Regions from separate parts of the Sporosarcina sp. Y352 genome, predicted to be linked through region 2. Evidence: riboswitches for the same ligand, from Rfam matches in the RefSeq annotation. Region 2 holds a riboswitch; each other region holds the start of a gene.
The links. A riboswitch is a leader RNA that binds a small molecule or an ion and turns the genes downstream of it on or off. The one in region 2 is predicted to bind S-adenosylmethionine.

Region 1: another riboswitch for S-adenosylmethionine. It lies ahead of AC1TO6_RS12695 (bifunctional homocysteine S-methyltransferase/methylenetetrahydrofolate reductase); the one in region 2 lies ahead of msrA (peptide-methionine (S)-S-oxide reductase MsrA).
Region 3: another riboswitch for S-adenosylmethionine. It lies ahead of AC1TO6_RS16400 (5-methyltetrahydropteroyltriglutamate--homocysteine S-methyltransferase); the one in region 2 lies ahead of msrA (peptide-methionine (S)-S-oxide reductase MsrA).

Annotation. Positions count from the first base shown of each region.
Region 1 is NZ_JBXCJE010000006.1:197,624-204,734, reverse strand. Features, by position in the region: gene AC1TO6_RS12725 (MaoC family dehydratase) at 36-440, opposite strand; gene AC1TO6_RS12720 (hypothetical protein) at 501-1,043, opposite strand; gene phaQ (poly-beta-hydroxybutyrate-responsive repressor) at 1,126-1,536, opposite strand; gene AC1TO6_RS12710 (polyhydroxyalkanoate biosynthesis repressor PhaR) at 2,282-2,722, shown strand; gene fabG (3-oxoacyl-[acyl-carrier-protein] reductase) at 2,781-3,563, shown strand; gene phaC (class III poly(R)-hydroxyalkanoic acid synthase subunit PhaC) at 3,646-4,737, shown strand; SAM riboswitch class I at 4,916-5,023, shown strand; gene AC1TO6_RS12695 (bifunctional homocysteine S-methyltransferase/methylenetetrahydrofolate reductase) at 5,096-6,943, shown strand; gene metH (methionine synthase) at 6,936-7,111, shown strand, end outside.
Region 2 is NZ_JBXCJE010000009.1:91,450-98,560, reverse strand. Features, by position in the region: gene AC1TO6_RS15085 (MetQ/NlpA family ABC transporter substrate-binding protein) at 1-761, opposite strand, end outside; gene AC1TO6_RS15080 (YezD family protein) at 876-1,043, opposite strand; SAM riboswitch class I at 1,162-1,272, opposite strand; gene msrA (peptide-methionine (S)-S-oxide reductase MsrA) at 1,342-1,902, opposite strand; SAM riboswitch class I at 2,002-2,112, opposite strand; gene AC1TO6_RS15070 (hypothetical protein) at 2,884-3,564, opposite strand; gene AC1TO6_RS15065 (hypothetical protein) at 4,031-4,396, opposite strand; gene AC1TO6_RS15060 (hypothetical protein) at 4,480-5,043, opposite strand; gene AC1TO6_RS15055 (DUF4176 domain-containing protein) at 5,093-5,407, opposite strand; gene AC1TO6_RS15050 (ribonuclease YeeF family protein) at 5,457-6,974, opposite strand; gene AC1TO6_RS15045 (YwqI/YxiC family protein) at 6,971-7,111, opposite strand, start outside.
Region 3 is NZ_JBXCJE010000011.1:97,855-104,965, forward strand. Features, by position in the region: gene ureC (urease subunit alpha) at 1-685, shown strand, start outside; gene AC1TO6_RS16380 (urease accessory protein UreE) at 744-1,190, shown strand; gene AC1TO6_RS16385 (urease accessory protein UreF) at 1,132-1,872, shown strand; gene ureG (urease accessory protein UreG) at 1,896-2,525, shown strand; gene AC1TO6_RS16395 (urease accessory protein UreD) at 2,593-3,324, shown strand; SAM riboswitch class I at 3,464-3,577, shown strand; gene AC1TO6_RS16400 (5-methyltetrahydropteroyltriglutamate--homocysteine S-methyltransferase) at 4,029-5,141, shown strand; gene AC1TO6_RS16405 (hypothetical protein) at 5,188-5,382, opposite strand; gene AC1TO6_RS16410 (hypothetical protein) at 5,424-5,666, opposite strand; gene AC1TO6_RS16415 (hypothetical protein) at 5,855-6,805, shown strand; gene AC1TO6_RS16420 (VOC family protein) at 6,943-7,111, opposite strand, start outside.

The sequences.
Region 1 (7,111 bases), on a different contig from region 2:
TTGAATGGCGTCCTTTTGTTCGACAAAATAGCATATCACTTCATAACGATGGCTTCACCATCAATGACAATTTCATCATGTTGGTTTTTTACAATTGTACGAAGTCTGATAATATTTTTTGAATCTCTCTTCTCTAACACTTCAACTTCCGCATTGACAGTATCACCAATTTTAACGGGAGCTTTGAATTGAAGATTTTGTGATAAGTAAATGGTGTCTGGACCCGGTAATTTCATCGCTAGCACAGATGAAATAAATCCAGCCGTTAAAATGCCGTGTGCGATGCGTTCTTTGAAGACTGTCTTTTTCGCATATTCATCGTCAATATGCAAAGGATTGAAGTCTCCTGTAATTCCGGCAAATTGGTAAATATCAGATTCAGAAATGGTTTTGGAGAAGTTTGCCTTATCACCGATTTTTAATTCATCATATGTTGGCATTACCTAACTCCTCCTAGTAAACCTGAATTTCAGTTACAAGTAGTTCACTTGTTTGGATGATTAAATAGATGGTAGAAGTCCTTTTTGCGATTCTTTTATTTGCTCAGTTAATTTCTCAACTGTTTTCAATGCTTCAGAACGCACTTGTTGTTGTTGCTTCAATGCTTCTTTCACATTAGATTCCAACTGGTCTTGAGATTTCGAAACAAAGTCCAACATGATCTTGCTAGGGTTCCAAGAAAGAGCTTGAACCGAATTGTTAATCTCCTCAATTTGGTTTATCCAAGTGGAAACAGGTGACCCGACTTGATTTATCTCAATCGTTTTTAAAGTATTTTGCAAACTTTCTTTTACTTCTGCAGTTATCTTATTAGCCTCTTCTTCTAGCTTGCTCAGTGTTCCGCGTGTAGAATTTAACACTTCTTTTTGACTATCGATTGCCTGTAATGACTTTTCATCAATTTCAGTTTGGAATCCTTGAAGTGTTTTAAAACTATTCAACCAGCCATTCCAGATAGAATCGATAGCATTAGGTGATTGTACCTCGTTAAGTGAATCTACCGCAACAAGTGAATTTTGAGCTTCTGTTAATTTCTTCGTCATAAATAATTCCCCCTTTTTAGTATAAACGTGAAACATAGAACCCTATATGGTTGCATGCAACGAATGTGCATTGGACCCTCTTTTAATTCTCCTTATCTGTGTCTTTCGAAGGCGACATGAAAGGAGTGAAAAATGGATTGTATAAAGTGAAAAACTGATCTAGCATTTTTTGGTAATGCCCAAGCGAACCTGCCCAAACCTCTAAATATTGCTCACCGGCTGCTGTAATCGAATAAATACGTTTTGCTGGTCCACCGGATGTCGTATCCCAAACTGATGTGACCATCTCATCTTTTTCAAGTTGTCGTAGAATCCGATAAAGGTTCCCTTGATCGACTGAATCGAACCCGAATTGCGTAATCTTTTGCATCAATTCATAGCCATGTGAATTCCAATCGCGTAGATGTAATAGCATGATTGGAATTAGGAAGTTTTTTGGAGTTCCTAAATTGGTAGTTTTGTCATTCTTGGATGTCCCCTGATTTGAATCCACCGTTTATCACCTCCAATCACAGTAAATGTCTATAGATGTAATTTACACCTATATGTTTATTTTGTCAAACATGAATATTGGAAAAATATAAAATCGAGTACGTAAAGAATGTTACATCTGTTGAATTAAACGTTTACTAATATAAAACGTTGGTGAGTAGGGATTGAAGAATGCAATTTCCACTGTACTATTTCCGGCCCGCTTTCGGCGAATTAATCACGACACTTTAACGGAGGGATAAGTCTGTTGTAATTAATCGTCTGTCGCATTCCTCCAATATTCTAGTGAAAATACAGTTGCTCTGAAAGAAACAAGTAGATTAGCTTCTATATAGAGCGGAAGTGCTCGAAAATAATTTAGAAGTCGTTAAGTCCAAAGTGATCCAAAAAAGCTTATACACGTAGTGCCCAGTGTATGATTAAGATATTCACTGGTTATTTCTGGTTTATTGTATAGAAGTAAAAAAATCTCAACTAAATTATTGTCTTACGCATATGTATGAGCCAACACTCATACATTGGTAAAGTCGTCAAGAAGTGAAACGGAGCTTAACTTTCATTTTGTAAGAACGTGATAAAACCCTATCTTATCGCGTTATATGTCGAATTGTGTTGAATAACCGAGTAGAAGTGAGAATAGATAGCCCTTTCTGATTATTCATTTAAAAATCGTCAATCAGTATAATTATGTACAGGGGGTCAGTTGGTACTTGCTGAGCTTATTACTTAAAAGGAGATGAAGTTTATTGTCACAAACATTGCCACTAGATCCGTTTAAAATGTGGAAAAACATTTACGAACAAACAGAGGCGAACTGGAACGAAGCAATCCAAGAATCGTTGAAGAAGGAATCTTTCTCTGAAGGAATGGGAGAGACCCTAAACTACTACCTGCAATTTCAGGAGTATTCAAATGAGGCGACTGAGTCTTATTTGAAACAAATGAATATGCCTACGCGAGCAGAACTTGCGGATGTTGCATCTCTCGTCATTAATTTAGAAGGCAAAGTTGACAATCTTGAAGATAAATTCGAAGAAGAATTAGGTAAATTAGATGCGACAAAAGAAATTAGTCAGTTAAGAAGGTCTGTCCTAAACTTGGAGAGAAAACTGGATAAAGTTCTTGAGGTGCTTGAAGGTATAGAGAAAGAAAAAACGGTGGTCGCACCGAAAGAGTTGAAAAAGTAATAGTAGATTTGTTCAATTTAAGGGGTAAAAAATAGAGTGATGGGAAGTGTGTGGGAATATGACTATACAAATAAACGAAGTAACTGAAAAAAGTACGATTGGCAAACCACTTGCGGGGAAAGTGGTAGTAGTAACTGGGGGTTCACGCGGAATTGGTGCTACAATCGCTAAAGTATTAGCTGAAAATGGTGCATCTGTTGCGATTAATTACCAATCTAGAATTGATAGTGCAGAAGCAGTTGTAAAGGAAATTGAAGAACAAGGTGGAATTTCTTGTGCAATTCAGTCTGACGTATCTAAAGCGGACGATGTAAAGAATTTCATGGCTGAAGTTATCAATCGTTTTGGGAAGATTGACATTCTCGTGAATAATGCAGGTATTACAAGAGACCGTACATTCCGTAAACTTTCTAATGAGGAATGGAATGAGGTAATCAATGTCAATCTAAACAGTGTTTTCTATACAACATCGGAAGTAATTAATCATATGCTGGAGCAAAAGTCTGGACGAATCATTAACATAAGCTCAATCATCGGACAGGCTGGCGGATTCGGTCAATCAAACTATGCGGCATCAAAAGCGGGATTGATTGGTTTAACGAAATCACTGGCATTAGAAACAGCTAGAAGTGGAATTACTGTCAATGCTGTTTGTCCTGGATTTATCGAAACGGAAATGGTTGGAGAAATGCCTGAAAATGTAAAAGAGGGTATTATTGCAAAAATTCCAATGCAACGTTTGGGCCAAACGGAAGAAATTGCAGAAGCTGTATTGTTCCTTACACAGGCTAAGTATATTACGGGGCAAACAATCAATGTGAATGGCGGATTATACATGTAATAACCTACCATTTTTTACTTGTGGAAAGGGTCTTCTGCAAGGAAGCCCTTATAAATGATTGAATTTTGATAGGAGGAAAAAAATGGGTTATTCTAGTATAAAAGATGCTGACAAATGGATGGATACAATGCCTGATGATTTGAAGGTAGGTTTTGAACGAATTCAACGGATGACGTCGGTACTGACAAATGAGCCTGAACCAAAAGTCGGTCAAACACCTAAAGAAGTTATCTGGACAAAGAATAAAGCGAAACTATATCGCTATCAATCAACAGTCAAGAAAACGAATAGCGTCCCTATATTAATGGTTTATGCATTGATCAATAAACCTTATATATTGGATTTAACACCTGGCAATAGTCTAATCGAACATCTTACAAACAAAGGCCACGACGTTTATTTACTGGATTGGGGTACTGCGGGTTATGAAGATCGATATATGAAATTAGATGATTATATCTTAGATTATATTCCGCGCGCTGTTAAGAAAGTATTGAAAACGTCGGATGCCAAGGAAATCAGTTTGCTTGGTTATTGTATGGGTGGGACGATGACTTCTATTTTTACGGCACTACATCCTACACTGCCAATTCGTAATTTAATCTTCATGACGAGCCCATTTGATTTTTCGGATGCAGGTTTATATACGAGCTGGTTAGACAAACGTCATTTTAACTTGAATAAACTAGTTGACACACTTGGTTTGATTCCTCATGATATGATTGATTTTGGCAACAAGCTGTTAAATCCGATAGCCAATTTTTATGGTCCTTATATCAGTCTGGCGGATCGCGCGGATAATGAGGAATTCGTTAACAATTGGAAGTTGATGCAGAAATGGCTGAATGACGGAATTCCGTTTCCAGGTGAAGCCTATAGGCAATGGATTGGTGAGTTTTATCAAGAGAATAAATTAATTAATGATGAACTCTATATTAGAGGACAGAAAGTGGAGTTAAGCAAGATTACGGCAAATGTATTAAATATTGCCGGAAAGCATGATGTCATCGCTTCTCCTAACCAAGTAGAACCACTAAACGCTAAAATCTCAAGTAGAGATAAGACTTTCCATCTGACGGATACTGGTCATGTCTCAGTGGTTGCTGGTAGAAGAGCCATTAACAATACGTTTCCGTTGATTGAAGAATGGTTAACAAAACACTCTATACAATAATATAATACGAGTAAAAGCTGCTAACATGATTATATTATTGTGTTAGCAGCTTTTATTTTTTCGAAATCTGAAAAATAAAAATAATAAGGAAAAGAATATTCGCATTTTACGAAAAAGTCCTTGACTGATACGAGTTATAACGATAGGATAATCATAGTTAGTAAAACTGAATATTAAATTCTTATCGAGAGAAGTCGAGGGACTGGCCCAATGACGCTTCAGCAACCAGCCATAATATGGTCAGGTGCTAATTCCAGCAGGAGAGAAATGTCCTGAGAGATGAAGAAGAACGAATTTTAAATCGTTAAGTCTTCTTTTCATGGAAGGCTTTTTTTGTATTAAAGGGGGATTGGGTGGAATGGGCTTACTGGAAGAACTGCAGACAAAGATATTAATTGCGGATGGGGCTATGGGGACGCTGCTCTATTCATATGGGATTGAGTACTGTAACGAAGAACTGAATCTACAGAAACCGGAGATTGTGGAGAAAATTCACTTAGATTATATTACGGCTGGGTCAGATATTATTCAGACCAACACATATGGAGCCAATCTTCTTAAGCTGGAGCGTTATGGTTTAGAAAATCAAGTAAAAGAAATTAATGAAGCAGCAATTCAAATTGCAAAAAGAGCTGCTGCACCAGGCGGACAGTTTGTACTTGGTACGATAGGCGGTATCCGTGGGATTCGTAAAAGTGATGCGACGGTTGAAGAAATAATAAAAATGATTGATCAGCAAGCCAATCACTTATTGGCAGGGGATCCGGACGGTTTACTCCTAGAAACCTATTATGATTTTGAAGAACTTGTTGCTACTGTAAAGCATTTACGCAAACTAACAAATACGCCAATTATTGCCCAAGTATCAATGCATGATCCAGGCATTTTGCAAAATGGAATGCAACTTAACGAAGCGTTTCATCAGCTTGAAGCACTGGGTGCGGACATAGTAGGAGTCAATTGCCGATTGGGGCCACATCATACGATTCAAGCTTTCGAACAAGTAACACTTCCTGAAAAAGCATTTCTTTCCGCTTCTCCAAACGCAAGTTTAATGGATGTTGAGGATGGACGGATTGTCTACGAATCAGAAGCTGATTATTTCGGGAGAGCTGCATTGCGACTCCGGGAAGAGGGCGTGCGCTTAATTGGTGGATGCTGTGGAACGACGACAAAGCACATTGAGGCTGCGAAAAAATACATTGGAAATCTAGCGCCCATCTCGGAAAAAATAGTGACTCCAAGAAAGCCGATTGTAATTCGAGAGGCAGAACCGCAAAAAACAAAGCCACTTCATGTCAAGGTAATGACAGAACGAACAATTATTGTGGAGTTGGATACGCCACGTCATTTAGATATAACTGGATTCATTGAAGGTGCTAAGGCGTTAAACGAAGCAGGCATAGACTCTCTCACTATGGCTGATAATTCATTAGCCTCTCCGCGCATTAGCAATTTGGCGATGGGTTCGATGTTAAAACTTGAGCATAAGATTAATCCTCTTGTACATATCACATGTCGGGACCGCAATCTAATCGGTCTCCAATCACACTTAATGGGGTTAGATGCACTTGGGTTGCATGAAGTCCTAGCAATAACCGGTGATCCTACGAAAGTGGGCGATTTCCCAGGGGCTTCAAGTGTATACGATGTGTCTAGTATGGAATTCATTCAACTGATTAAACAGTTGAATGAGGGCATTTCATTCTCTGGTAAACCTCTCCGCAAGAAAGCGAATTTCTCTGTAGCTGCAGCATTTAATCCGAATGTACGTGTACTGGATCGTGCAGTAAAACGCTTAGAGAAGAAGATTGAAGCGGGTGCAGATTATTTCATCTCGCAACCCGTATTCACAAAAGAAAAAATCCGAGAAATTCACGAGCAGACAAAGCATTTACCTACACCTATTTTCATCGGTATTATGCCACTCACTAGCATCAGAAGTTCAGAGTTTTTGCATAACGAAGTACCCGGAATCAAGCTCTCAGAAGATGCACTTGAAAGAATGCGTGCGTGTGGAGATGACAAAAACAGAGCGACTGCAGAAGGTATTCAAATAGCGAAGGAACTCATAGATACAGCGGCAGAATTATTTAATGGAATTTACATTATCACGCCTTTCCTCAGATATGATACGTCACTTGAATTGATTCATTATATTAAAGAAATAGATGCACAGAAAGAGAGAGATCACAGTTATGTCTAAGAGTTTACTTGAGAAAGAACTTCAAAAAAGGATATTAATTATTGATGGTGCAATGGGAACGATGATTCAAAATGCGGACCTTTCTCCGGAAGAATTCGGCGGGGAAGAATATGATGGATGTAATGAATATTTAAATATCGTAAATCCAGAAGTTATTGAAAACATACA
Region 2 (7,111 bases):
TCATAGAATTCGTCGGAATGATACGCAGCCTTCAATGCTTTGGCAAACGGCTTATCTTCGTCTTCTTTTCGTATCGTCAAGTAAATCAAGTAATCTTCAGATGTTTTCTCCACATCGACCGCTTCTGTTAATTTCAAACCTGATGCCAGAGCGAAGTTCCCATTGACGAATGCGAAGTCAGCATCACCGAGTGACCTAGGTGTTTGCGCCGCATCCAGTGGTTGGATTTTCAAGTTGTATTTATTGGTTTCCACGTCTTTTTCGGAAGCTGTTATCGGATTAACATCCTCAGAGATTGTGATCCAGCCGTAGTCTTCCATCATGTTCAAAGATCTTGCCAGGTTTGTCGGGTCGTTTGGCAACGTCACCGTCATGCCTTCTTTCACATCCTCAAGAGCTGTATGTTGGTCCGAATAAAGTGCAATTGGAGCAGTCGGAACGCCATATGCAGGTACGAGGTCCATGTCATGGGATTCATTGAAATTCACTAAATAGTTTCGATTTTGGAATAAGTTCGCATCGATATTTCCTTCATTTAGCGCATTGTTCGGCTGGATATAATCATTGAACTCGACAATCTCAACCTCGAAGCCGTCTTTTTCAAGTATAGGAATAATCCCTTCCTTCAATTGATCACTATAAGGACCCGCTGTTGCGCCGATCTTAATCTTCTTTTCATCATCCGCAGATGCAGACCCGCACCCCGCCAATACCAGTACACTAATTGCAATAAGCAATAAATTTCTAAACACTTTTTTCATCTTCTATTCCCCCTAAATTTCTAATTTATATACAAAAAAGGCCTCCAGCAATTCGCAATATTGTCTTTGAACAATATCGTGAAAGTCAAGAGGCCTCCGGTTGTCCGGTCAGCTTCACTTCTTATTTTCAGTTTTCAGTACTGGGAACCGTTTTTTCTCAGTTCGATCGATTTGAACGATTTGTCCTTCATGGATGGTAATGTGTACCTCTCCAAAATCCAAACCTTTCAGCGCCTGCGTAATCGCATCGATTTTAACTACATCATTCACTTTCAAAACCATTGCGCATCCTCCTTTTTTTCTGAGTGACGGTCACAACGTCTAGTCTGATGATCGACTACAAAAAAGCGGCCTCTTGTGAACTAAGAGGTCGCCGCAACACGTAGTTTGTAGGCAAAACCTCTCATCTGTCAGATGACGAACGACATCTGCTGGAATTGGCACCGTTTGAATGAATTCAATGGTTGCTGAGGCGTCAAAGGGCCAGTCCCTCTGCCTCTCTTTATAAGAGTTTTGTTTATGTAATTGATATTCATAATAATCCATCTATTCCGATGTGTCAACTATACTTTAAAACTATTTACTTTTTAAGTGACGCCTCTACCAATTTTTCATTCCAATTCTCGCGAATGAAGGGCGCTCTTCCCGACTCTTCTTTGAAGACTTTATATTTTTCTGGGTTCTTTTGATAATAGTCTTGATGATAGTCCTCGGCAGGATAAAAGATTGTGGCTTCAACGATTTCAGTAACAATTGGTTTTTCAAAGCGACCACTTTGGATTAACGCCTCTTTTGAGCGTTCCGCAACCTGTCGCTGTTCCTCATGATGGTAAATGATTGCCGTGCGGTAAGAAGTTCCACGACTGCCAAACTGACCATCTGCATCCGTCGGGTCAATTTGCTGCCAATAGATGTCTACTAGTTTTTCATAAGAAAAGACTGTCGGATCATATGTGATTTGCACCGCTTCCGTATGTCCCGTAACCCCCGCACGCACTTCCTCGTACGTCGGATTTTCAGTGACGCCTCCAATATAACCGGAAACTACTTTTTCAATACCGGGTTGCGTATCAAACGGCTGCACCATACACCAAAAACACCCACCCGCAAATGTTGCCAATTCAACTTTTTTCTGAGTCATCATAATCCCCCTCTTCGTTATAATAAACGCCCCTGCCATATAAAAACGACCCCTTCCTAAAAGAAGAGGTCGCCGCATGACAAATATCGCGTGCAAAACCTCTCATCTGTCAGATTCATAATAAATCTGTTGAAATTGGCACCGTTTGAACACTGTTCAATGGTTGCCGAGGCTTCACAGGGTCAATCCCTCCGCCTCTCTTTATAAGAGTTTTAGCTATGTAATTGATATTCATACTAGTCTATCCATTTAGATAAGTCAATGTCTGAAAATATAATTTTGTGATTTTTTACTATATTGAGTAAGATATACGATGTTTGAATGTTTAATATGGTTATGAGAAAAGAACTAGAAGTCTTCAGTTTTGGCAAAGCTTTTAATTAGGTGAGGAAGTGAGTGAAATAGGCACTCTTGGTACTTTCGGATTACAGAAAATTAGCCGATTTAAATTTGGTTGGGTTTCTTCGTTACTTCTTAACGGTTTTTCTGGATAGCTTTTTGTGTGACTTAGTGACTGTCAGTAAGTCGATTTAGTGGGTGGGAATTCGATGGGGATTGCTAGTGATGAATTATTGTTTTAATAATAATAATTTTATTCGTTAGGTGCTTGTTTAAAACGTTTTTTGGGCGTTTGGTTGGGCGGGTTCAACCGATATATGAGTGGTCGTCCGCGATATTCAAGCGGGCACACACATTATATCGGCGGTCCCCAGCGAGCATCGGGCGGTACTCACCCGATACATGAGCGGTACAGCACGAGCTTCAGGCCGTCAATCACATAGAGTTACTTTTAGCTACATGTTCAATATCTAAATAACCTCTTTTATCGAAATTAAAGCTTTTGAAGCAGAACTTGCAACACAAGATAACAAGCTACTCCGGGCTATTGTCTATCTTATTTCTGATGGAATGATTGACATTGTATTCAGCGTTTATACCATGACGAAAATATCATTTTCCGTAAACTCTGGAATCATATCTTCACTTCTTTCTTTTACTTTTTTTAGATTCGTCTTGTCTTTCATTCAGTGGTAAACCAAACTCTGGATAAACCTGCTTTACAATACTTATATTTTTAACAATATAAAAATACCTATGGATATAAACAGAGAAGTAGGCAGTGATAATCGAGACAAAGGAAAGTAATAATACTAAGAAAAGCATTTTTGCAGAATCACTATAGAGGAGTGATAGCACAAGTTGACCTATCACATATCCAATCCCACCAATTGACAGCCAACGGATATTGATACTCTTCATCTGTTGCATTTTATGGTAGGTTCCCGAGTAAAGGGCTTTTATATTTAGCCAATTAATCGTCAACAGTAATCCGATAAGCAGAAACAGCCCAATAATAAAAGGTACTTTCCCCACCGCTCCAACATTGTAATACAACAGTTTTTGCGATGCTAAAAAATAGACATATGTATTAACAACCCCATATACACCAAAAAAGAGATAATAGGACTTCTCAAATTTGTATGGGGCGAATAAATAAAGCAATCCCCAAATTTGTAGGATTACTACCGGCACAATTGCCGCCATAAAATAAATAAACGAAAATGGCGCACCCAGAATTGGAAGCATTCCAGCCAAATATAAGCAGATTAAGAAAAACCCAATAATATTCGATCTGTTTTCCTTAGGTGTTTGGAATTTCAAATAAGATAACGCAATCTTATCAATTTTTTTCTTTTCGATTTTAGGTTCTCTCCTATCCTTTAAACCAAGAAAAAATATTATCGTTAATGTTTTTTACAACTTTTTATAGCATCACAAATTGAATCTGTTTCTCCGTCGTTATGCCGGGTGACACCGACCTGGGAAGAAATAACTTATCCTTTCTAATCTAATAAAAAAGCACTTTTGCTGATTCACTATAAAGGAGTGATAAGGCAAGTTGGACGATTACATATCCCATTGAACAACTAAAAGCGTTACAATCCTGAAAATTTCATTTTCCGTGAATTTAGGAATCATACCTTCATTTCTTTCTTCTCTTGATTTTCTTGTTTACTTTATTTATGCTTCTTTCGCTTTTTCACTGGCAGGTTCCTTTGATTTTTCTGTATTTGGAGCCTGGTGAAGCTGTAGCACTATCCCGCACAATAGGGATGCATAGAAAAACTCATTCCTCTTGACGCACTTGAATCGAATTCTTTGTTAAATATTCCCTTTTAAAGCCAGGATAGTAAGAGGTCCAAATGTTATGTACAAAATACAAAAATGGCAGCGCGGCTACTGGCAATAGAAATAACAAGAACCAATATGGGCTTTCCGTGATTCCTAGGATTGTGCCGCCTATGATACCAAACAGAATATAAAGAATGGATATAAAACAAAGACTTGCGTAGACAAGAAAAAAACCGGTATTCATGTAAACTAATACATACATTTTCATCTTTTTACTTCTTCCTTGAACGAGTTGACTAAACTTCCAGTTCGCCTTTATTTCCGAAGAAGATTGCTTCAATACTTCCCATACGTTGCTCATTATTTTCCTCACGTTTTCTAAACCTCCATCATTTCCCTAAACATAAAAGCGCTACAACTTCGTGAAAAGCTGTAGCACTTTTTTTATTTTTCCAATTCGAATTTAGCGTTTTCGATTTTCACAGTTTTGTTTTCTTCAGTCATCAATTGAAGCAGTTCTTTCCCCTCTGGTGTAACCGGAACGGTAAATGGAATCGCATGGTTTGGCTGAATAACACCTGCAAATGATTCGGATAGGTCTACTTTTTCACGATTGAATACATATTTTACAGTACCCTCCGTTTCAACGCTCAACGTGTATTCTAACGTAATATTTTTGATTCCCTTTTCCAACCGGTTAATCCCTAAGAATAACATGACACTCTCGCCTGCACTCTTTTCTACAAGGTCAATTGCATGAATACTAAAGTCTTCCGCAACCCCAATATCGGGATTGGCTTCTACAAGTCCGGACAATTGTTGATACATCTCTTCTTCCAACGTGACGCCATTTTCCTCGTCCGCTTTCAATACTTGCATCGAAAGAACTTGTTGCTCTTTATCTTTTTCCACGTTTTCTTCATCTCCCGTCTTCGGTTGTTCGTCATTGGTGGCATTACACCCCACTAATAGTATTGCAAAGAATAAAACTCCAATTAGCTTCTTCATTTCGAGACTCTCCAATCATGAATAAAAATTACTGACGCCTATTATTTAGTTACTGTACCTTTTCTTTTGAAAGTAGTCTATCTAACTCTTTTCGGAATGCTAGCTCTCCTTCTGTTTCAAACCCTTTAAATACAACTTCTGCAATATCATCGTGCTGAAAAAAAAGATTCGTATTCGTTGAAATATGCCCTTGCGGATAAGGACATCCAACATAATCCCACATCTTCCCGTCGCCGTCCACTTGGTTTTGTTTTCTACCATAGATCATGATGAAAGGCTCTACACCCTCTATCTTTAGTACTGTCCCAATTGGCAACAGGTTATTTCCTTTATCGATTGATCTTGATTGAAATTGTTTCTTCATTATAAAAAACTCCTTTTTCAGCATTTAGTAAGTAGAAGGCAACTTATTATCACTCTGTTTCAAAGCTGACCCCCACTTTTGCTCCGAATAATAAACGTAAGTCTAATAATATTTCCTTACCAATCTTTGCTTCACCCCCAACGCCAATCGCGGATACACCAAACGTAAACTTCGCGTTTATATCCGTGAATGGTATCCCGAGTGTTGGGTTAACCTCCGCTTCCGCCACCGAAGCTTTTGCCCCAATTCCAATCGATCCTTTATCAAACCCTGCATATGCTTCTGCGTTACCTACACTTGCACCAGCACCTATTCCGGTTCCACCAATCACTTTTCCGAGGTAGGGAATATTTCTATCAAATTGTGTTTTACCTTCCAGCTCATAAGCGGCGCCTTTCACCTTTGCCAATGGCAGAGGCAGATTCAAGCCTAGCACAGATTCCCCACCGATTCTTGCATCAGCAGAACCTTTTAAAACATTGATGGTTCCTTCCGCATCAATAATATCTGTATCAAGTGCCACTTTTCCATGGATCAAACTGGCCTCTGAACTTCCTCCAATTTTGTTATCCCCTTTGCTATACCCATCAAAACCAGACCAATCATTTTTATACATACCTGCTCCGCCAGTAACCGTTACATATTCATTTGCCTCTACGGTATCTCCACCAATGAAAAAGTCAGTATCCGAGGTTTTCTTTGGAGACTCCACTTTCTTCGCGTTAGTACTTATGTTGTTCATGTATTGAATGAACCCGGTATTAAATCCAGCATTTGAAAAGGTTCCATTATTGAAGAGAAGTGAATTTTCATAAGGAAACGGGCTTTGTTTTTCTGAAATGCCTCCTAGAGGTGAAGCTTTTCCCAGCATAGATAGCGGCATATCGAACATTGCCTGATGAGTTAGATCTCTCTTTATGGGATTCAGCGAAGAATACGCAATCCACTCGGACTTTGGAAAGTTGATTCCCGTAAGATTATTTTTAAAAAGTCCTTCTAAATCAATCAGCCAATTTTCCATAGTTCTCAAGTTACTTTCAATCGTTGAAAGAGCATTCGTCTGTTCTGCGTCAAATTGATTCAAATTGGTGACGGTTTCCTCCCATTTTCTTTTTCCATCTCTCACGCCTTGCTGTATTCCCTGATCATTCAAGTGAGGTAAGCCCACAATATCTGAAACCTGATCCATGATCGCATTTGACTCATCTGTTAACGCGCCAGTCAATTGTGATATCGTAGATAGGCCACTTTCGACTTCTCCTTCAAGAAAACTTTCACGAATGAAACCATTTGAACTCGGTTCAAGCGTATTTAGGGACGATTGGATTTGAGTAAGAACGCTATCAAAGGTATTTTTGAAAACAAGAAAAAATTGAACAAAAGGCAAATGACATTCACTGTAAAATGCCCGTATCGCGTTCCCACCTTCCCCTTTCAGGGAATCCTCCAGCGCAACAAGCCCTTCTATGGAAGATTCAATTGCTTTCATCTCGCCTTCCAAACGACCGAGCATCGTAATATTCTTTTGCACCCCTTCTTCAAACGGCCCAACGTCCAGTACCTTCATTGGGTCACCTTCTTCGGTCCAGACAGTGTGTTCTGCATACCCGATGCAACTGTTTCGTCGGATTCACTCATGAATTGAACTGAATTGGTGGTCGTTGCGATATTCGCTTGGAGTACCCGTTGGTAATTTGTCAGTAG
Region 3 (7,111 bases), on a different contig from region 2:
GATTGCAGCGGAGGACATTATGCAGGACATGGGTATTCTTAGCATGATGTCATCCGACTCACAGGCGATGGGCCGTGTTGGAGAAGTGACAATCCGAACATTTCAAACGGCGAATAAAATGAAACAGCAGCGCGGACCTCTCCCTCAAGATGAAGGAAAAGATAATGATAACTACCGTGTAAAGCGTTATATTTCAAAGTTGAACATTAACCCGGCGATTGCCCACGGAATTAGTCATGAAGTCGGTTCGCTTGAAGAAGGAAAACTGGCGGATATTATCCTCTGGGATCCAGCATTTTTTGGGGTGAAAGCAGAGGTTGTTATTAAAGGTGGAATCGCCGTTTACGCAATGACGGGAGATCCGAACGCATCCATTCCTACACCACAACCTATGATGGGGCGCCGTATGTACGGTTTTCAAGGTCAGGGTCCGCAAAACGCGGGAATGACTTTCCTACCTAAAATTGCCGTGGAAGAAGGACTGCCGGAACAACTTGGTTTGAAACGAATGATCGGTACGGTGAAAAACTGCCGTTCTATTAGCAAAGCAGATATGAAGCATAATAGTGAAACGCCTGAAATTGACGTCAATCCGGAAACATATGAAGTGAAAATTGACGGTGTTTTGGCTACGTGTGAACCTGTAAGCGTTCTCCCGATGGCACAGCGCTATTTCCTATTTTAACTTCATTCAGCGAAGCAATCACACCGAGGCGTGATTGGATTTTAAAGGAGGATGTAAAGTGTTAATCGAAAAGTTAATCGGCAACGTGGGTAGAGAAGAAGAAATTGCCGGTAAAAAAACGGAATGGGTTGAACTTGACTGGGAAGAGTTGAGCAAGCGCATACTCCGTACAGAAACCGATCATGGGACAGATATTGCGCTAAAACTTAATCAGGAAGAACCGCTTCAATACGGCGACCTCCTTTTTGAAGATGCTGAGCGCCGCATTGCAATCCGGACGAAAATGGAGCCGGTCATTGTTATCAGCCCGAAAGACATGACGGAAATGGGTAAAGCTGCATTCGAACTCGGCAACCGTCATACCCCTTGTTTAATTGATGAAAACGAAATTATTGTGCGTGCAGACCATACGTTAAATAAGTTGCTAGATGAAGTAGGTGTTTCCTATGAAACAACGGAAAGAAGATTCAAACAGCCCTTCAAATACCGCGGACACTCTCACTGATTCTGCACTTTTACGGTTATTCCAAATCCATGACTCCGCTTTTCCAATCGGATCCTACACGCAGACCTATGGAATGGAAACGTATATACAAGAGGATTTAATCCGGACGAAAGAGGATTTAATCGCTTATTGTACATCGTTTCTATTTCATAACCTGGTTCGCGGTGATGCAATCTTGATCAAAGAAGCGTATGCAGCAGCAGAGGAAAAGGATGTTGAGCAACTTCTTTATTTGGAGCAATTATGCGGGGCCATGAAGCTTGCGAAGGAATCACGTGATGCGAGTATTAATCTTGGCAGACAGTTTATTAAAACGGTGGCTCCGCTCGGAACGGACAAGTTCCTGGCTGAATGGAAAGACCGCATTGATTCGAAAGAGATTAAAGGGCATTATTCCATTTTATATGGCATTTACAGTGCAACAACAGGCGTCAGTGCGCAACATGCCGTCATGACCTATTTATTCGCATCGCTTAACGGACTCGTCCAAAATGCAGTCCGTGCAGTACCATTCGGACAAACTGCCGGTGTCCAGACGACCTACGGGCTGATTGGTCCTGTGACGGAAGCGGCTGAATTGGTGTCGACACTGACGATTGATGATATAAGCAACAATGCGCTAGGCATCGAACTAGCTTCAATGAAGCATGAATATTTATTCTCGAGGATGTTTATTTCTTGATTTTTTTAGGAGGAGTTTTTTTTATGAAACCAGTACGTATAGGCATCGGTGGACCGGTTGGATCGGGCAAAACGTCGCTCGTTGACCAACTGACACGTGCAATGCATAACGATTATAATGTGGCTGTCATTACGAACGATATTTACACACGTGAAGATGCACAGTTTTTAATTAAAAGCGGAGTACTTGAAGAAGACCGTATTTTGGGCGTTGAAACAGGAGGTTGCCCGCATACGGCAATCCGTGAAGATGCTTCCATGAACTTTGCGGCAATCGATGAGCTGAAATCTCGTTTTGATGATCTTGATATTATATTTGTGGAAAGTGGCGGCGATAATCTATCTGCAACGTTTAGTCCGGAACTTGTCGACGGCTATATCTATGTAATTGACGTCGCAGAAGGCCAGGATATTCCGAGAAAAGGCGGACCTGCTTTAACGCGTTCTGATCTTTTGTTGATCAACAAAACGGATCTTGCTCCGTACGTCGGGGTCGATCTTGACCTGATGGATAGCGATACGAAAAAAATGCGCAACGGACGTCCGTACATTTTCACGGATGTGCGAACACAGAAAAATGTAGACAAGGTCGTTGCTTGGATTAAGCACAATATGCTGTTGGAAGGCGCGGAATCCGCTGGTTCAAATGCTTAATCCGACCCGCTCCATCCATCACGGAAAACTAGATGTAGAGTTCGAGTTTAGAAGGGGCTATACACGGATGCCTCATGTTTACCAGCAGCCTCCTTTGAAGGCAAGCCGCGAACTTTACGATGGGAAAGACCCGACAGCGACGGTTTACATAATGGAATCGTCTGGCGGGATGGTTGCAGGGGATCGAAATGACATTACGGTAAAAATTGCACCAGACAGCAGCGCGAGGCTGATTCAGCAGTCAGCTTTGAAAATCTATCCGTCCCATACAGGGGATACTTGTGTGTTGACAATCGATGTCCAGCTCGCCGAACGAGCGCGTCTGGAATGGATGCCTGAAGTCATTATTCCATTCGCTGATGCGAAGTTCCAAGTCGACACGACACTTAGGCTAGCCGCTGATTCAACGGTATTATGGGGAGAAATCCTCGCCCCGGGTCGCGAAAAGCGCGGTGAAATTTTTGACTATGAATCATTGAAATCAAACTTTAAGATTTTCGTTGAAGACGAACTGATCGCCTTTGATTCACTGCATTTTTCACCGAAAGAAGTTGACTTAACTGGTATTGGTGTACTGGGAGACGCAATGTATGTGGGTTCGATCTGGCTAGTAACTCCTAAAGCTAAGGACATAGATATCCGTTCATTACAGGAAACACTACGGGTGGAAGAAGGTTTGAAAGCCGGTATGACAAGGCTTGAAGGAAATGCAATCCATTGCAGATGGCTCGCGGTTGATCAGTGGATGATGCAAGAAGAGATGAAACGGGTTTATGCACTTTTGGCGTCAATGGTTTGAGGGGCCACTCCGGTTGGGGTGTCTTTTTTGTTTGCCTAACTTGTCAAAGAACAGACATAACTAAAATATTTTATATATTCTGTATTGACATTCTATTTGAAGTCGCGTATTGTACTGGTTAACAACTAAATACGTAACTTTCTTATCCAGAGAGGTGTAGGGACTGGCCCGATGATACCTCAGCAACAGACTTTTTAAGTACTGTGCTAATTCCAGAAGCGTAAGTGTAATGCTTACTGCTTGGAGATGAGAAGAGCAAATAGCGAATTCGCCAAAACCTCTTCTATAAATTTAGAAGGGGTTTTTTGTTCTTTCTGGAGACCAAAGTTACCTTCAAAAAATGAAGGGAGAATTATTATGTTTTTGAAAAATCCACCAATTAAATTGAGTTATCAACAAACTTAGATAAAGTGCCCTCAAAAGACTCAGTCGTTTTTAACATCGTTCCGAAGCCAGAAAAAGCATCCGGGTTTCCAGTCCGCTCATACGCGCGACTGCCGAAAGAGAAGGGAAATAACCCGCTCATACGCGGAACTGTCGTAAGAAAAGAAAAATAACCCGCTCATACGCGGTACTGCCGAAAGAAAAGAAAAATAACCCGCTCATACGCGATACTGCCGTAAGAAAAGAAAAAGAGTTCGCCCATTCGCGTCCTGTTCTAATAAAATCAAAATCCACTAAAAAACAGAAAGAGGGAATTTACTATGACAAATCAAGCGACAACACTAACGAAAGCACCATTCAGAGCGGACCATGTTGGAAGTTTACTACGACCGGATAACTTGCATAAAGCGCGCAAAGACTTTAAAGAAGGCACAATTACTGCACAACAATTACGAGAAGTAGAAACACAGGAAATTAAACGGGTGGTTGATAAGCAAATTGAAATTGGTTTGGAACTTGTAACAGATGGTGAATTTAGACGTACATGGTGGCATTTAGACTTCTTGGAGCATCTGAATGGAATTGAAGGATTTGTACCTGAGAAGGGTTACACATTTGACGGGGTTGAAACTGAAAAATACGACGTTCGCAACACAGGTAAGATTTCATTTAACCCCAATCATCCATTCATTCAAGACTTTGTTGAGCTTAATGAAATCGTTGGCGGCCGTGCCGTTGTGAAACAAACGATTCCGAGCCCAAATCAACTCTTTAATATTGGAATACGTAATAGTGACATTTACCCTGACGTTGAAGAATTTGCAAACGATGTTATTCAAGCATACAAAGATGCTTTGAAAGCATTTTACGAAGCGGGTGTACGCTACTTACAGTTGGATGATGTCTATATTGCCGGGCTATCTGCACCGGAAATCCCGTTCAATGACGGAACCTATTCAAGAGAACAATTAATCGACTTGGCACTGCGCGTCATTAACGGTGTGTTAGAAGACAAGCCGGAAGACTTAGTCGTAACAACACACTTATGCCGCGGAAACTACCAATCAACGTGGGCGTTTGAAGGAAGCTACGCACTGATTGCGCCAACACTCCTTGCAAAAGAAAAAGTAGATGGCTTCTTCTTGGAATATGATGATGAACGTTCAGGAGACTTTAAACCATTGGATCATGTTCCAAATGGTGGAGCAAAAGTCGTGCTTGGTGTTGTTACATCGAAAAATGGAGAAGTAGAAGACAAAGATGCGGTTATCGCGCGCATTCAAGAAGCGGCGCAATACGTGCCACTTGAACAGCTGTGCTTGAGCCCACAATGCGGATTTGCATCAACGCATCACGGAAACAAACTGACAGAAGAACAGCAATGGGAGAAATTGAAATTCATTGTAGACGTAGCGAAAGAAGTCTGGGGCTAAATAAAATAAACCTGAATAAAGCTCATTTGCTTTGTTCAGGTTTTTTTCATTCCACAGTAAATGGTACAGCGACAGATAACTCGTACAACGGCTCACCAAGCGATAAAAATGTTTTCACAAGACGGTATTCACCTGGGATCAGTGTCACACCGAGCGCGTCGACCGAAAAAGTCTGGCGTGCTTTGCTTCCGGATGACAATACATTTCCATAGTCTTTGAAGGACGGATTCTTTAAGAACACGGCATCTGAATACGTAATGACAAACCACTGGCCATCTTTATTTAATTCAATATGAAAAACTCACCCAATTGATAGTCGGATGAAGTGGCATTTTGTACGACTGTCTTGATAACAGATGGTGATCCCAGGAAAGCATCTTCTTCAAGCGTAAGTGATAACCCTTCTTCGGATGCATGCATCTCTTGGTCAGGAACTGGGTAAGACAATGTAGAAATGGTAGATTCATTTCCGCAGGCGGTGAGAAGAGATATAAGAATAAGTACAATTGTTAGTTGTTTTTTCATAAAAGGGTACACCTCCACTTCCATCATATCCCTTTGATTGTGGATAAACATTGATCAAAACCAAGTACTTGGTTGTGGATAAGTTGTAATAGTGAAAAAATATTAATTATGCACATGTGGACAGTTTATTGCGAGAGAATGAAACTTCCCCCTCAGATTTCCGTATAACAAAGAAAGGGGTGGTTTTGGTGAGAACAGATCTACGTGAACGGCAATTGGTGCTAGCAATGACACGGACGCAACGCAATCGGATCAAACGGCGGTTGGAAGGGACTGAGTCGCAACTATCAGAAGCAATTGGAATGCGTGATAAGTTTCGAGAACAGCTGACAAAAGAGCAGCGTGACGTCGTGAAACTTGGGAAGTTCTCTTTCATGAATAAAATTAGTGAGTGGACGGGCACATGGGATGAAAAAATGGAAAAGGAAATTTCAGAAGCTGCTGAGGCTGAATTGCAATACAATGAGGCTGAAAAAGTAGTGATAGATTTAGAGGCGGAAGCCAAACAACTGCGTGAAGAGATGAAAAATCCAACTTTCTCTTATATAGATGAAGACTGGGCAGATTTTATCAAGGAAAAGGAGACATGGATTCGGCACAATGATTCCGTTGCAAACAGTACACTGCAAAAAATTGCAGATGACCGGGTAAGGGTGCGTTCGCTGTGCCGCGAAATCGACGAAGCAAGCGACGCTGGTCAAAAAGCTAGCCTTGCACTTGATGCGGCGCTGGATGAGCTTGGATCGGCGGAAGGTATGTCGGTTTGGGACACGTTTCTTGGCGGCGGTTTGATTGTATCAGCGCTCAAGTATTCCGAAATTAACAGTTCCGACGACCTCGTCCACCGCGCGCAACGTGCACTTCGCCATTATGAAACAGAATTGATGGACGTTCAGAATGCTGCGACTGAATCATTCATAGTAAATAAAAAGGATATTTTCACATTTACCGATCTGTTTTTTGATAATATATTTTCAGACTGGATGGTTCATTCGCGCATTACAGATGCGAAAAGCAATTTAAATGCTGTGTTACAAGACGTTCGCAAAGTACAGGACAGACTTGCAAGAAAGCGGGATGAAATGATCCATGAGTTGGAACAATTGGATGTGCAGGAAAAGGCGATTATTGAAGCGTGACGGCTAGTCCGCGGGGGATTAGTAGCGTTCGGCAGCCTGTCATGGCAAGCAAAAAAATCTTTACTCTTAAAGCAGCGGGATGCAGGTAATGCATCCCGCCGTATAATGGAGCAGTTTTCGAACAACTGCTGCATGGTTCATGCGAAAGCCAAAAATTCAAGCCGATTGCCAAAAGGATCCTGTGTGAAAAAGCGAGAACGGCCTTCGATTGGGGGCTCTTCGCTAATGATGTAACTAGCTTCTTCCAATCGCGATTTTAACTGATCAAGTGCATTCACTGTAAAACCGGGGTGCGCTTTTTTGGCA